One region of the Promicromonospora sukumoe genome, then DNA from elsewhere that is predicted to be linked to it. Evidence: predicted binding sites of a transcription regulator. Region 1 holds the regulator's gene; the other holds the start of a gene.
What was found. The regulator Rex, encoded in region 1, represses fermentation and respiration genes when NADH is low (regulators of the CRP and FNR family bind a similar motif). The targets are predictions, from matches to a motif close to CTTGTGAANNNNTTCACAAG.

Region 1 (6,757 bases):
TGACAGGCATATTCCTCCGAGGGAATATGGGGTCATGGCTGATGGCTTCACCGTGCTCGCCGACTCGTCGCGGCGCCAGATCCTCGACCTCCTGCTGGAGGGCGAGCAGGGCGTGAACGAGCTGGTCGGTGACCTCGGGATGGCGCAGCCCAACGTGTCCAAGCACCTGCGGGTGCTGCGGGAGGCGGGCCTGGTCGACGTCCGGATCGAGGGCGCACGACGTGTCTACCGCCTCACCAACGCACCCCTCGCCGACGTCGAGGCCTGGCTGGCACCCCACCGCGCGCGGTGGGGCAGCGCGCTCGACGCCCTCGAACGGCACCTCGACGCCACGGCACCCACCACGGAGGACGACTCATGAGCGACAACCTGCCCGAGCACCCCGTCGACGCTTCCCTCGCCCCGGACGGGGACGCGTACGTGCTCACGATGGAGCGGGAGCTGGCCCATCCCGTCGAGGGGGTGTGGGCGGCCCTGACCCGGCCCGCCGACGTCGTGCACTGGGCGCCGTACCGGCCCGACCGCGAGCTGACCGCCGTAGGCCCGGTGGTGCTCGCGGACAACGGCGACGACACGGAGGAGCCCGAGCCCGCGCGGGTGGTCCGGGTCGAGCCGCCCCACCTGCTCGTGCTCGACTGGGGCGGCCAGGAGCTCACCTACCGCCTCGCGGCCACCGAGGCCGGGACCCTGCTGCACTTCACGCACCGCTTCGACGACCGCAACCCGGCCCCCTCCTACGGCGCGGGCTGGCACCTGTGCTGGTCGGCGCTGATGATGCTCCTGGACGGCGACACACCCCCGCGCCTGCACGGCGGCGACGCCGAGCGGCACGGCTGGGCCGGGTACCGCGAGCAGTACGAGGCCCTGCTCGGCTAGTGGCCCCGCAGGCGCCGTCGGGCCGCGCGGAGGACCAGGCCGAGCACCCAGGCCGCCCCCGCCCACGACGCCGTCCGCACCCCGCGACCGGCCGCGCGCTGCGACCGCCCGCGGAACTCGCGGATGGGCCAGCCGACCTCCTGCGCGTGCCGGCGCAGCCGCAGGTCCGGGTTGATGGGGCAGGGGTGCCCCACGGACCGCATCATCGGCAGGTCGTTGAGCGAGTCGCCGTAGGCGTAGCTCTCGTCCAGGTCGATGTCCTGGACCTCCGCGAGCGCCACGATGGCGTCGGCCTTGGCCTGGCCGTGCATCAGGTCGCCCTTGAGCCGGCCGGTGTAGAAGCCGTCCTTGTGCTCGGCGACGGTGCCGAGCCCGCCCGTGGCGCCGAGGCGGCGGGCGATGAGCTGTGCGATCTCGACGGGCGTGGCGGTCACCAGCCACACCTGGTGGCCGGCGGCGATGTGCTCGTCGAGCAGGCGGCGGGTACCGGGGTAGATCCGCAGGGACAGGACGGCGTCCCACACCTCCTCGCCGAGGGTGGCGATCTCCGCGACGCTGCGGCCGGCGATGAGCGAGAGGGCTCGGTCGCGCACCTGGTCGATCTCCTCCCGGTTCTCGCCCCAGAGCAGGTAGCGCGCCTGGATCAGGGCGAACCGGAGGATGTCCCGCGTACCGAAGAACTTGCGCTGGTACGCCGACTTGGCCAGGTGAAAGGCGCTCGCACCGCGGATGATCGTGTTGTCGACGTCGAAGAACGCCGCGGTGGCGGACGAGGGGTGCGTCGACGGCATGGAGGTCACTCTATCCGCGTGCCAGGGGACGCAAGTCCTCGTCGGGCACCGGGGCGGAACCGCTGGTAGAACCGGGGAGTGACGCAGAACATCCGGCTCTCCGAGGGCGCCACGCTCGCCCGGTTCCTGCACCTGCTGGTCGCCGTGCTGGCCCTCGGCGGCTTCGGTATCGAGCTGGTGGTGGCCATCACGGGAGGCGCCGGTACCGCGCCCACCCACGCCGAGCGGATCGTCCGGCTCTTCAGCTACTTCACGATCCAGTCGAACCTGCTGATCGGTGGGGTGTCGCTGGCGCTGGCGCTGGACCCGCGCCGGGACGGGCCGGTGTTCCGGGTGCTGCGCCTGGACGCGCTGCTCTGCATCGCGGTGACCGGAATCGTCTACAACACGGTGCTGCGCGGGCTGGTGGAGCTGACGGGTGCGGGGATGGTGTCGAACGTGATGCTGCACGTCCTGGCGCCGGTGTTCGCCGTCGTCGCCTGGCTGCTCGTCGGCCCGCGGCCCCGGGTGACGGGGTCGACGGTGTGGTGGTCGGTCGTCTACCCGATAGCGTGGCTGGTCTACACGTTCGTCCGGGGCGCCGTGACGGGCTGGTACCCGTACCCGTTCCTGGACGTGACCGAGCTCGGCTACGCCGGCGCGGTGACCAACTCCGCGGTCGTCGCGGTCGTCTTCCTGCTCCTGGCCTGGGGCGTGCGGTGGGCGGACGGGCGGCTGCCGGACACCAAGCGTCCGGTGCCCCGCGCGTGACGTAACCTCGGGGCGTGACCACTGCCGCCGACACCCGGGTCGTTCTCTACACGCGCGACGCGTGCCACCTGTGCGAGGACGCACGTGCCGTGGTCGTGCAGGTGTGCGAGAGTTCGGGGGCTCGGTGGCAAGAGGTGGACATCGACAGTGCGCCCGCGCTGCGCGAGAAGTACGGGGAGTACGTCCCCGTGCTGGAGGTGGACGGGGTCCAGCAGGGTTTCTGGCGCGTGGACGGTGCGCGCCTGGCCCGCCTGCTGGCATGATCGTCCAGGCAGTGTGTGCGTACGCCCGCGACACAGTGGTCGCGGGGAGGGGAGCAGCACGTGGTCGAGCTCAGTGACGGGACAGTCCCGGCAGCAACCGTAGGGAGGCTGCCGTACTACCTGCGCGCCCTGCGCGACCTGGCGGCCGAGGGCGTGGACCTCACGTCATCGACGGAGCTCGCCGAGCGGTCGGGCGTGAGCTCGGCGCAGCTGCGCAAGGATCTCTCGTACCTGGGTTCGTTCGGCACGCGCGGCGTCGGGTACGACGTCGAGTCGCTCGCCTCGTACATCACGGTCGCCCTGGGCCTCGAGACGGAGCACCGGCTGGCGATCGTCGGCATCGGCAACCTCGGGCACGCGCTCGCGAACTACTCGGGGTACGCGACGCGCGGCTTCCAGGTCGTCGCGCTGCTGGACGCCTCGCCCGACGTCGTCGGCACGCGGGTGGCCGGCGTGATGGTGGAGCACGTGCGCGAGGTGGCCGAGGTCATCGAGCGCGAGCGGGTCTCCATGGTCGTGCTCGCCCTGCCGGGCCACGGCGCCCAGGACGTGGCCGACGCCGTGGTGGGCTCGGGCGTCCGCGAGATCCTGAACTTCGCGCCGATCGCGCTCCAGGTGCCGGACGACGTGGTGGTGCGCTCGGTCGACGTCGGCGGCGAGCTGCAGATCCTGGCCTTCCACGCGGCGACACGCGCTGCGGCCCTCTGACCCGGACCCGGCTGGGGGAGGTCGGCTTGGCCACCGAATGGCACCCGACGATCGTGCGAAGAACGCTGTCCGGCGCCTCCGCGTCCAGCCTCTCCGCCGTGGGGGGCTGGTTCCTGGGCATCGGCATGGGGTGCCTCGTGGTGGGTCTGGTGCTGTTGTGGGTTGCCGACGAGCCGGTCCTTGCCGCCGTCGTCGCCCTGCCCGGAGCGCTCGGGGTGCTGGCAGGACGCGTTCTGGACACGATGTCCGGGACACGGGCGGCCAGGGAGCACGCGGCCGGGTACGCCACGCTCCTCCCGGGAACGGGCCCGGCCGACGTCGAGCACGTGGACCATCGGACGGGCCGGCTGGTCAGCTTCGCGGGCGAGGACCTGACCCGCGCGGACCGGCGGGCACGCGTCGCTGCGATCCGTGCCGACGCCCGCCTCGGAGCGGGTCAGCCGGACCCTGTCCTGGCCGCGAGCGGCGGCGGCTCGCCGGACCACACGGACGAGGAGCTCTTCGCGGGGAGGTCCCGTACCTTCGTCACGCTGCCGTGGGGGCTCCGCAACGGCGTCACGTGGGGCGCGGCCGTCGTCGGCCTGGCACCCCTCGGGTTCATCGTCTTCGGCATGCTCCATGGCGACCCGGCGACGCGATCCGCTGCCCGGGTGATCCTGACCGTCGTGGTGGCGTCGGGCGTGGTCGCCGGCGTCGGGCTCGTCATCGCCCTGCGGCGAGCGGACCGGTTCGCGCCGGACCCCGGGCCCGGCGGGAGCTCCTGGAGCCGGGGGGTGGTGCTCGGCCTGTGGTGCGGGGCCTTGGCCGTCGCGGTGATCGTCGCCGTCCTGCTCGTCCTCGCGACCGTCGACGTCGGGGGCGTCGCGAGGTTCGTCTCGGCGGCCGGCCTGGACCTCGCGGCGATGTTGTCCGCCGTCTGGGCCGTTCCGTGGTTCGTGGCCTGGATCGTGCTGGTGCTCCGTGTGCCTCCTGCTCCTGAAGACAGTTCAGCAGGCCCCTGACGGCCGTCATCCGGGTGGATGTGGTCGGTAGGGGCCTGCTGAACTGTCTTCAGGAGCGCCGCCTGTGCGGCGACGAGGGTGGGGCGGAGCTCAGCCCTTGGCGATCGCGCTGACGTCCAGCGTGATCTTGACCTTGTCGCCCACCAGGAAGCCACCGGTCTCCAGCGTGGCGTTCCACGTGAGGCCGAAGTCCTTGCGGTTGACCTCGAGGTTGGCCTCGAAGCCGGCGCGGTTGTTGCCGAACGGGTCCTTGGCGGTGCCGGTGAACTCGGTCTCGAGCTCGACGCCCTTGGTGATCCCGTTGATGGTCAGGTCGCCCAGGATGACGTAGTCGTCACCGTCGGCCTTGATGCTCGTCGAGGAGAAGGTCCAGGTCGGCTTCTCGTCGGCGTGCCAGAAGTCGGCGCTCTTCAGGTGGCCGTCACGACCGGCGTCGCCGGTGCTCACGGAGGCCGCGTCCAGCTCGGCGGTGACGCTCGACGACTCCAGGTCCTCGCCCACCGTGATGGTGCCCGAGGTGACGGTGATGCTGCCGCGCACCTTCGCGATCCCGGCGTGGCGGACGGAGAAGGAGGCAGCGGTGTGCGAGGGGTCGATGTCGTAGGCGCCGGCGGTGAGACCTGCGGGAAGCGGGGTGGCCATGAGGGTGGACTCCTTGTGGGTGCGGCGGTTGAGGTAGATAGTTGAGGGATCAACTAGATCTGATGCGTTCCAACATAACGGGTCCCGTAACGTATTCCTAGAGGGCGCCCGGAGCGTCGCAGATCACATCGGGGTCGGGGAGCGACAACGGCACCGGGGTGCCGGACCGCCCTCACGGCAGCTCGGCGAGGACGAAGGCGGTGGGCGAAGTGGCAGCGGAGACGATCCAGGGAACCGACGTCTGGCTGACCGAGGAGCAACAGGGCTCCTGGCGGCACTATCTCGAGGGGACCGCTCGGTTCGTGGAGGCGCTGGGCGCCGTGCACGACCGGACCCTCGACCTGTCGCTCGGTGAGTACAGCCTGCTGGTGCAGCTCTCGGAGGCGCCCGAGCGCACGATGCGGATGTCGACGCTGGCGGACGGCCTGGTGCTGTCGCGCAGCCGGCTGACGCACACCGTCGCGCGGATGGAGGCGCGCGGGCTCGTGGAGCGGCGCGCGGCCGAGGGCGACCGTCGCGGGGTGAACTGCACCATGACCGACGCGGGCTACGCGGCGCTCGAGGTCTCGGCGCCGGGGCACGTCGCAGCCGTGCGCCGCATCCTGGTGGACGCGCTCGAACCCGAGGAGTTCGAGGTCCTCGGCCGCATCATGGCCAAGGTCGCGGCGTCCTCGAAGGTGTCGGGCGGCACCGAGGAAGGCCTCACGGCCCTCTGCGACTGAGCGCGCGCCGCGCGCGGAGCGCCCGCGGCGCGCGCGGCGCGTGTCAGACGCACAGGTCCCTCGGGTGACCTGTGCGTCTGACACGTGGGTGGTGGGGATAGCTGTCGCCCTACTCGGTCAGCACGCGGCTGAACATCGGGCGGTACGCGAGCCCGGCGAGCACCGCGCCCAGGACCGGGAACACGAGGAAGACCCAGAGCTGCCCCCACGCCCAGCCGCCGGCGTAGATCGCCGTCGCGATCGAGCGGGCGGGGTTCACGGACGTGTTGGTGACCGGGATCGAGACCAGATGGATCAGCGTGAGGGTCAGGCCGATCGCCAGCGGCGCGAACCCGGGGGCGGCGATCCGCGCCGTCGTGCCGAGGATGACGAACAGGAAGACTCCGGTCAGCACGGTCTCGGTGAGCATCGCCGAGCCCAGGCCGAACCCGTCCGGTGAGTGTTCGCCGAATCCGTTGGCCGCGAAGCCGGACTCCTGGGCCGCCGCGAAGTAGCCGCTCGGCCCGCCGAGCGCGATCAGCGCCAGCACGCTGGACCCGAGCACACCGCCGACGACCTGCGCCACGACGTAGCCGCCGACGTCGCTCCACGAGAACCGGCCCGCCGCCGCGAGGCCGAGGGTCACGGCGGGGTTGAAGTGCCCGCCGGAGATCGGGCCCAGCGCGAACGCGCCGACCACGACCGTGAGGCCGAAGGCCAGTGCGACCCCGAGGAACCCCACACCCACGGTGTTGGTCTCGGCGTCGGGGAAGTTGGCCGCGAACACCGCGGTGCCGCAGCCGCCCAGCACGAGCACGAACGTGCCGAGCGCCTCCGCGGCCAGACGGGCATACATGGCCGGCGATGCAGTCTCACTCATCTGAAGCCCCCTTACTGATGCGAGAAGGTCTCGTGAAGAAACCTTTCCGCTGAATGTAGATCCGCGAAACCGGATCGGCGCGAGATGACGTAATGCACACTGGCTGGAGGTCACGGGCACCCAGGGTCGGATGGGAGACTGTGGG
Region 2 (6,757 bases), on a different contig from region 1:
GGTCGCTTATTTCGGCGACTAGATCGCCTCTGTTTTGGGCTCGCCCCCGCCCGCACCCGTTGCCTAGGGTCGCCTGCATGAGCCTCACCGTGCGCCGGATCGAGTACGCCGACCAGCCCGACTACACCCGCCTGGGCGGCGAGGCGTTCGGCGTGCCCGCGACCGGTCCCTCGGTGCCGACGAGCGAGGAGTGGGCGGCGTCGGGCTTCCGCGAGTGGGGTGCGTTCGACGGCGAGGGCCTGGCCGCCCGCCTGCGGGTGTACGGGTTCACGTCGTGGTTCCACGGCGCCCGGGTCCCGACGGCGGGCGTCGCGGGGGTCGCCGTGGAGCCGGAGCGGCGCGGCTCCGGCCACATCGGGCGGCTGTTCCGCGCGGCGCTGGACGAGGCCCGCGAGCAGGGCGACGTGCTCTCCGCGCTCTTCCCGTCGGCGCCGGGCATCTACCGCCGCCTGGGCTACGAGGTGGTCGGCTCGTTCGACGACGTCGACGTGCCGCTGCAGAACCTGAACCGGGTCGCGGCGCCCGCGGGGGTCGTGACGAGGCGCGCGACGACGGCGGACTTCGACGCCGTCGTCGCGGTGCACCGCCGGTGGGCCGCCGCGCAGAACGGGCCGGTCTCGCGGGCGGAGAAGCCGTTCTGGACCCCGCCGGAGAAGTTCTTCGCCGACTACACGGGTGTCACGCTGGCGATCGCCGGCTCGGGCGAGGCGGTCGGCTTCGCGAGCTGGTCGCGCGGCGAGGGGTACACGCCGTCGACCACCGTGATGGAGATCGACGACCTGATCGCCCTGACGCCGGACGCCGCCCGGGCCCTGTGGCGCACCCTCGGCAGCTTCTCGACGGTGGTGGGCACGGCGCGCGTGGCGACGTCGGGCCTGGACCCGGCCTGGCTGGTGCTGCCCGACCTGACCACGAGCGTGCACGCCGCGCACCCGTACATGCTGCGGGTGCTGGACGTGGCCGGCGCGCTGGGCGGCCTGGCGTCGCCGCTGGAGGGGGTGCGCGTGCCGTTCGCGGTCCGCGGCGCGGAGGATATCGCGGGCGCGTGGACGCTCACGGTGGCCGACGGCGTGACGCACGTCGCGCGGGACGCCGTCGCCGTCGAGGACGCGCACCACGACCGGCCCGTGCTGGACGCGAACGGGCTGGCCCTGCTGTACGCGGGAGCGCAGTCGGCGGCGAACCTGCGGTTCGGGGGGCACCTGACCGGGCCCGAGGCCCACGACGCGGCCCTGACCGCGCTCTTCGCGGGCCGCCAGGTCCACGTCCGCGACTACTTCTAGTCCCCTGCGTCTAGTCCCTGCGCCGGAGACGCCCGGGGGCGGCGGATAATCGGCGGGTGGATATTCCTGTCGGCTGGTCTGTCGTGCTCATCGTCACCGCGGTCTGGAACCTGGTCATCTGGCCGCGGTTCTGGCAGCGCATCGTCGCGGACCCGCGCTCGCGCGACGCCGACGGCCGGGCCACGAAGTTCCTCACCGTGCACAGCGTCCTGATCGCGGTCTCGCTGGGCCTCGGCCTCGCGGTCGGCGTCCTGGGCGTCCTCACCCTCATCTGACCGGCTAGCGCCGGAACCGCCGTCCCCGGCATCTCGGACCGACGACGGTTGCCGCCATACCTGGAGGTAGGTATGGTGCGGGCATGAGCAGCGCCACCTCCGCCCGCGACCGCCTGGTCGACGCCGCACAGGACCTCTTCGCCGCCCAGGGCGTCGGGCCGACGAGCCCGCGCGCCGTGCTGGCGGCGTCCGGCGTCGGGCAGGGCAGCCTCTACCACCACTTCCCCACCAAGCACGACCTCGCCGTCGCCGCCGTCGGCGCCACCGTCGACGACGCGCTCGCCCGCGCGATGCGCACGCTCGACAGCGACTCCCCCGCGGTCGAACGCCTCGTCGCCTACCTCGAACGGCCGCGCGAGGCGCTGGCCGGCTGCAAGATCGGCCGCCTCACCGCCGACCAGGCCGTGATGGACGACGACGGCCTGCACGACGTCGTGACCGCCTACTTCGTGCGGCTGCTGCGCGCCCTCACCCAGATCTTCCGCGAGACCGACCTGCCCGACGACGTCGCCCGCGACCGCGCGCACGCCGCCCTCGCGATCATCCAGGGCGGCTACGTCCTGGCCCGCGCCACGCGGGACCCCGGCGCGCTCGCCGCGGCGGTGCGCGGCTTCGTCGGGCTGCTGGACCAGGGCCCGCAGGCCCGGAACGAGCCGGACCGGCCGAGCCAGCACTCGACGCCGACCCCGAAGGAGAACCCGTGACGTTCCGCGAGCGCCTGCGCGCGCTGCCCAGCTTTGCCCGCCCCGGCCTGCCGGTCTTCGACACCGCGGCCGTGCCGCCCACGCCGCACGAGCTGTTCGTGACGTGGATCGAGCAGGCGATCGACGGCGGCCTCCTGGCCCCGCAGGCCGCGACGCTGTCGACGGCGGACGCGGCGGGCCGGGTGCACGCCCGCACCCTGGTGCTCAAGGACGTGACGGTGGACGGCTGGTGGTTCGCCTCGCAGTCGAGCGGCCCGAAGGGCCGTGACCTGGCGACGAACCCGAACGCGGCGCTGACGTTCTTCTGGCCCGAGCTGGGGCGGCAGGTCAAGGTGACGGGTACGGCGGCGTCGGCGGGGGCGGAGGCGGGCCGGGCGGACTTCGTCGCGCGGTCGGACCTGTCGCGCGCCGCGGGCCTGGTGAACCACCAGAGCGAGCCGCTGGGCTCGCACGAGGAGTACGCGGACGCGTTCGCCGAGGCGCTGCGCACCGTGACCGCCGACCCCGGGCTGGCGGCCCCGGACTGGACCGCCTACGTGCTGGCCCCCACGGAGGTGGAGTTCTGGCAGGCGCCCGACGACGGCCCGCACACCCGCCTGCTGTACCGGGCCGAGGCCGACGGCTGGTCCACGAGCCTGCTCTGGCCCTGAGCCTGCCCCTGACCGAGCCACGCGCCAGACGCACCCCCGTGTCAGACCCACAGGTCCCTCGGGTGACCTGTGTGTCTGACACCTCGATCCAGCCCCGCCCCTACGAAGGGATACCCCCTGTGACGACCGCACCGAGCAGCACACCCAGCACCTCCCCGAGCACCGACCTGATCGCGCATGCCCGTACCGACGCCGCGGCGGGGCTGGACGCGCTGCTGTCCGCCGTCGGGCGGCTGACCGCCGACGACCTCGCCGGGCCGTCGACCCTGGAGGGCTGGACCCGCGGACACGTGCTGGCGCACGTCACGGCCCTGGGTACGGCCATGCTCGGGCAGGTGCGCGCCGTCGGGCGCGGCGAGGTGGTGCCCGTGTACGCGAGCCCGGAGGCCCGGGCCGCGGGCATCGAGGCGGGCGCCGGGCGCACGACGACGGAGCACCTCGCCGCCCTCGGTGCCCTCCGGGACGACCTGGGCAGCGCGTGGCCCGAGCCCGGCTCGCCGCAGTGGGACGCCCCGAGCGGGTACCGCGGCGGGCCGCTGTCGGGCTGCGTGCTCGCCTGGTGGCGTGAGGTGCGCATCCACTCGGTCGACGCGCTCGCCGGCACCGCGCAGGCGGTCGGGTACGAGACGTGGGACGACGCGCTGTGCGCGCACCTGCGCGACTTCCTCGCGGTGCGGCTGCCCGACGGCGTGTCCGTGGACGACGTCGCCGGCGACCCGCGGGACGTCACCGCCTGGCTGGCGGGACGGACGCCGGCGAACCCGCTGCCCGGCGACCTGCCGGAGCTCGGCCCGTGGCCGTCGGCGCTGCCGGCCGCCTGAGCCCACCGCGTGTCAGACGCTCAGGTCCCCCGAGGGACCTGAGCGTCTGACACGTTGTGGGTGCTCACGCGGTGTCGCCGACGGCCGCCGCGAAGCTGACCCCCGTGAGCCGCTCGGACATCTCCCAGACGCGGGCGGCCTCCTCGACGCTGCGCAGCGGCGCGTACAGCTGCTGCTCGGCGGGCCGCCCGCCCAGGTTGCCGGGGCCGCTGGGCCCGTAGAGCACGCCGGGCCGGGCGGCGGGGTCGGTCGCGGCCATCAGCGCGGGCAGCCCCGCCGTCCGCGGGGTGCCGAGCAGGATACCGTGCTCGGAGAGCCAGCGGATCATCCGGATCTGCGGCGTGTCCTCGCTGCGCCCGATCTCGGGACGGGCGGCCAGCAGGTTGGTGGGCGCGACGCCGGGGTGGGACAGGTTGCTGGTGATGCCCCAGCCCTGGGCCCGGCTGCGGCGCTCCAGCTCCAGGCCGAAGAGCCCGAACGCGATCTTCGACTGGCCGTAGGCCCGCATCACGTCGTACGAGCGCTCCCAGTTCAGGTCGTCCCAGTTGATGGCGCCGCTCCGGGCCGCGACGCTGACCTGGGAGGTGACCCGGGCCCCGCCGTCGCGCAGCAGGGGCAGGAGGTGGCCGACCAGGGCGAAGTGGCCCAGGTGGTTGGTGCCGAGCTGCAGCTCGAAGCCGTCGGCGGTGCTCTGCCGGCTCGGCGGCCGCATCACGCCCGCGTTGTTGATCAGCACGTGGATCGGCCGGCCCTCCTCGCGCAGGGTGTCGCCCAGGGCGGCCACCGAGTCCAGCGAGGAGAGGTCGAGGTTGCGCAGCGAGAGCCGAGCGTCGGGCACCGTGCGCCGGATGGTGGTGACCGCGGCCTCGCCCTTGCGGGGGTTGCGGACGGGCATGACCACCTCGGCGCCCGCCGCGGCCAGCCGGGTCGCCATGCCCAGCCCCATCCCGTCGCTCGCGCCGGTGACCAGCGCGCGCTTCCCGGCCAGGCTCGGCACGGTGATGTCCATCGGTGTGCGTGACATGGGCCCCGCTCCTTCGTGTCGTCGTTGACACCGATCCTGGGCGGCCGGCGCGGACCTATCCAGGACCTGACGATCACAGGCTGCGTACAGGCACGCGTGAGAAAGGCCGCGTGAGGGACGTCACGGAACACATCACGTGATTCATGCCACAGCGCTCGTTCCGCTTTTCACAAGCGCGCTATCTTTCTAGGCGTGACTTCTTACCTCCAGACAGCCCCGCGTCCCTCCGAAGAGGTCGACGTCGCGCTGATCGGCGGGGGGATCATGAGCGCCACGCTGGGCGCGCTGCTCACGATCCTCGAGCCGACCTGGCGTGTCGGGATCTACGAGCGCCTCGACGAGGTGGCCCTCGAGTCGTCGAACCCGTGGAACAACGCGGGCACCGGCCACGCCGCCCTCTGCGAGCTGAACTACACCCCGGAGCGCAAGGACGGCTCCGTCGACATCTCCAAGGCGGTGAAGATCAACGAGCAGTTCCACACCTCCCGCGAGTTCTGGAACCACCTGCTCACCGCCGGTCTGATGGAGGGCACCGACTTCATCAACGTCACCCCGCACATGACGTTCGTGCGCGGCGCCGAGAACGTCGACTTCCTGCGCCGTCGCTTCGACGCACTGAGCGCGCACCCGCTGTTCGGCGACATGGAGTTCAGCTCCGACCCCGAGGTCATCGGGCAGTGGACGCCGCTGATGACCCTGGACCGCGACGCCGACGAGCCCATCGCGGCCACGCGCGCCGCCGCGGGGACCGACGTCGACTTCGGGTCGCTGACCAAGAAGCTCGTCGAGTTCGCCACGGCGCACAACACCGAGCTGCACCTGAACCACGAGGTCCGGGGCCTGAAGAAGCTGCGGGACGGGCGCTGGCGCCTGACCCTGAACGACCGCTCCTGGAACGCGGGCACCCGCCGTCGCACCGTCCGGGCGAAGTTCGTCTTCGTGGGCGCGGGCGGCGGCGCGCTGCCCCTGCTCCAGGCCTCGGGTATCAAGGAGGCCCGCGGTTACGGCGGCTTCCCGATCTCGGGCGAGTTCCTGCGCACCGCGAACCCCGAGATCGTCGCGCAGCACAACGCCAAGGTCTACGGCAAGGCCGACGTCGGCGCACCGCCGATGTCCGTGCCGCACCTGGACACGCGCATCGTGGACGGCAAGAGCTACCTGATGTTCGGCCCCTACGCCGGGTTCAGCCCGAACTACCTGAAGAAGGGCAAGTACCTCGGCCTGATCACGTCGCTGCGCCTGCACAACATCGGCACGATGCTCGGCGTCGCCGCGAAGAACATGGACCTCACCGGCTACCTGGTCGGCCAGGTCGTCGCCGCTCCGGAGACCAAGTTCCACGAGCTGCAGCGGTTCATGCCGACCGCGCAGCCGGGCGACTGGGAACAGATCACCGCGGGCCAGCGCGTCCAGGTGATGAAGTGGGTCAAGGGCAAGGGCGGCGTGCTGGAGTTCGGCACCGAGGTCGTCGCGTCCCAGGACGGCACCATCGCCGGCCTGCTCGGCGCCTCCCCGGGCGCCTCGACCGCCGTCGCCGCCATGACCGGCCTGCTGGAGCGCTGCTTCCCCGCCAAGTACGCCGAGTGGGAGCCGCAGCTCACCACCATGATGCCGAGCCTCGGTGGCGGCGTGGCCGACGACGCCGCGCAGCTCGCCCAGGCGGAAAAGGTCCCGGCGGGCGCCTGACGCCGGCGGCCCGGCTGGCCCGGACGTAGTTGAGCGCGGGGGTAGTTGCACTCTCACTTCTGAGAGTGCAACTACCCCCGCGCTCATTTGTGTGCACGACGGCGCCGTCAGCCACCCAGCGTGCCCTGCGGCAGCTCGCGGAGCCGCGCCAGCGGCGAGACCAGGATGCTCCACGTGGCGAGGCAGTGGACCGCGGCCATGAGCAGGATGGTCTCGCGGACCCCGAGCACCCCGCCCAGCCAGCCCGCGGCGACCCCGGCCACCGGCATCGTGCCGAAGTTGACCACCTGCATCACCGTCATCACGCGCCCCCG

Region 2: mqo (malate dehydrogenase (quinone)) is a predicted target of Rex. The motif match lies at 4,912-4,931, and genes of this name have one in related genera.

Annotation. Positions count from the first base shown of each region.
Region 1 is NZ_JACGWV010000003.1:540,744-547,500, forward strand. It holds gene FHX71_RS26445 (ArsR/SmtB family transcription factor) at 35-361, shown strand; gene FHX71_RS26450 (SRPBCC domain-containing protein) at 358-876, shown strand; gene FHX71_RS26455 (HAD family hydrolase) at 873-1,667, opposite strand; gene FHX71_RS26460 (Pr6Pr family membrane protein) at 1,746-2,417, shown strand; gene FHX71_RS26465 (glutaredoxin family protein) at 2,432-2,680, shown strand; gene FHX71_RS26470 (redox-sensing transcriptional repressor Rex) at 2,741-3,388, shown strand; gene FHX71_RS26475 (hypothetical protein) at 3,415-4,389, shown strand; gene FHX71_RS26480 (YceI family protein) at 4,480-5,031, opposite strand; gene FHX71_RS26485 (MarR family winged helix-turn-helix transcriptional regulator) at 5,232-5,753, shown strand; gene aqpZ (aquaporin Z) at 5,863-6,612, opposite strand.
Region 2 is NZ_JACGWV010000002.1:78,813-85,569, forward strand. It holds gene FHX71_RS17590 (GNAT family N-acetyltransferase) at 1-22, shown strand, start outside; gene FHX71_RS17595 (GNAT family N-acetyltransferase) at 78-1,283, shown strand; gene FHX71_RS17600 (SCO4848 family membrane protein) at 1,340-1,558, shown strand; gene FHX71_RS17605 (TetR/AcrR family transcriptional regulator) at 1,642-2,262, shown strand; gene FHX71_RS17610 (pyridoxine/pyridoxamine 5'-phosphate oxidase) at 2,259-2,912, shown strand; gene FHX71_RS17615 (maleylpyruvate isomerase family mycothiol-dependent enzyme) at 3,032-3,733, shown strand; gene FHX71_RS17620 (SDR family oxidoreductase) at 3,798-4,757, opposite strand; gene mqo (malate dehydrogenase (quinone)) at 4,950-6,443, shown strand; gene FHX71_RS17630 (MFS transporter) at 6,551-6,757, opposite strand, start outside.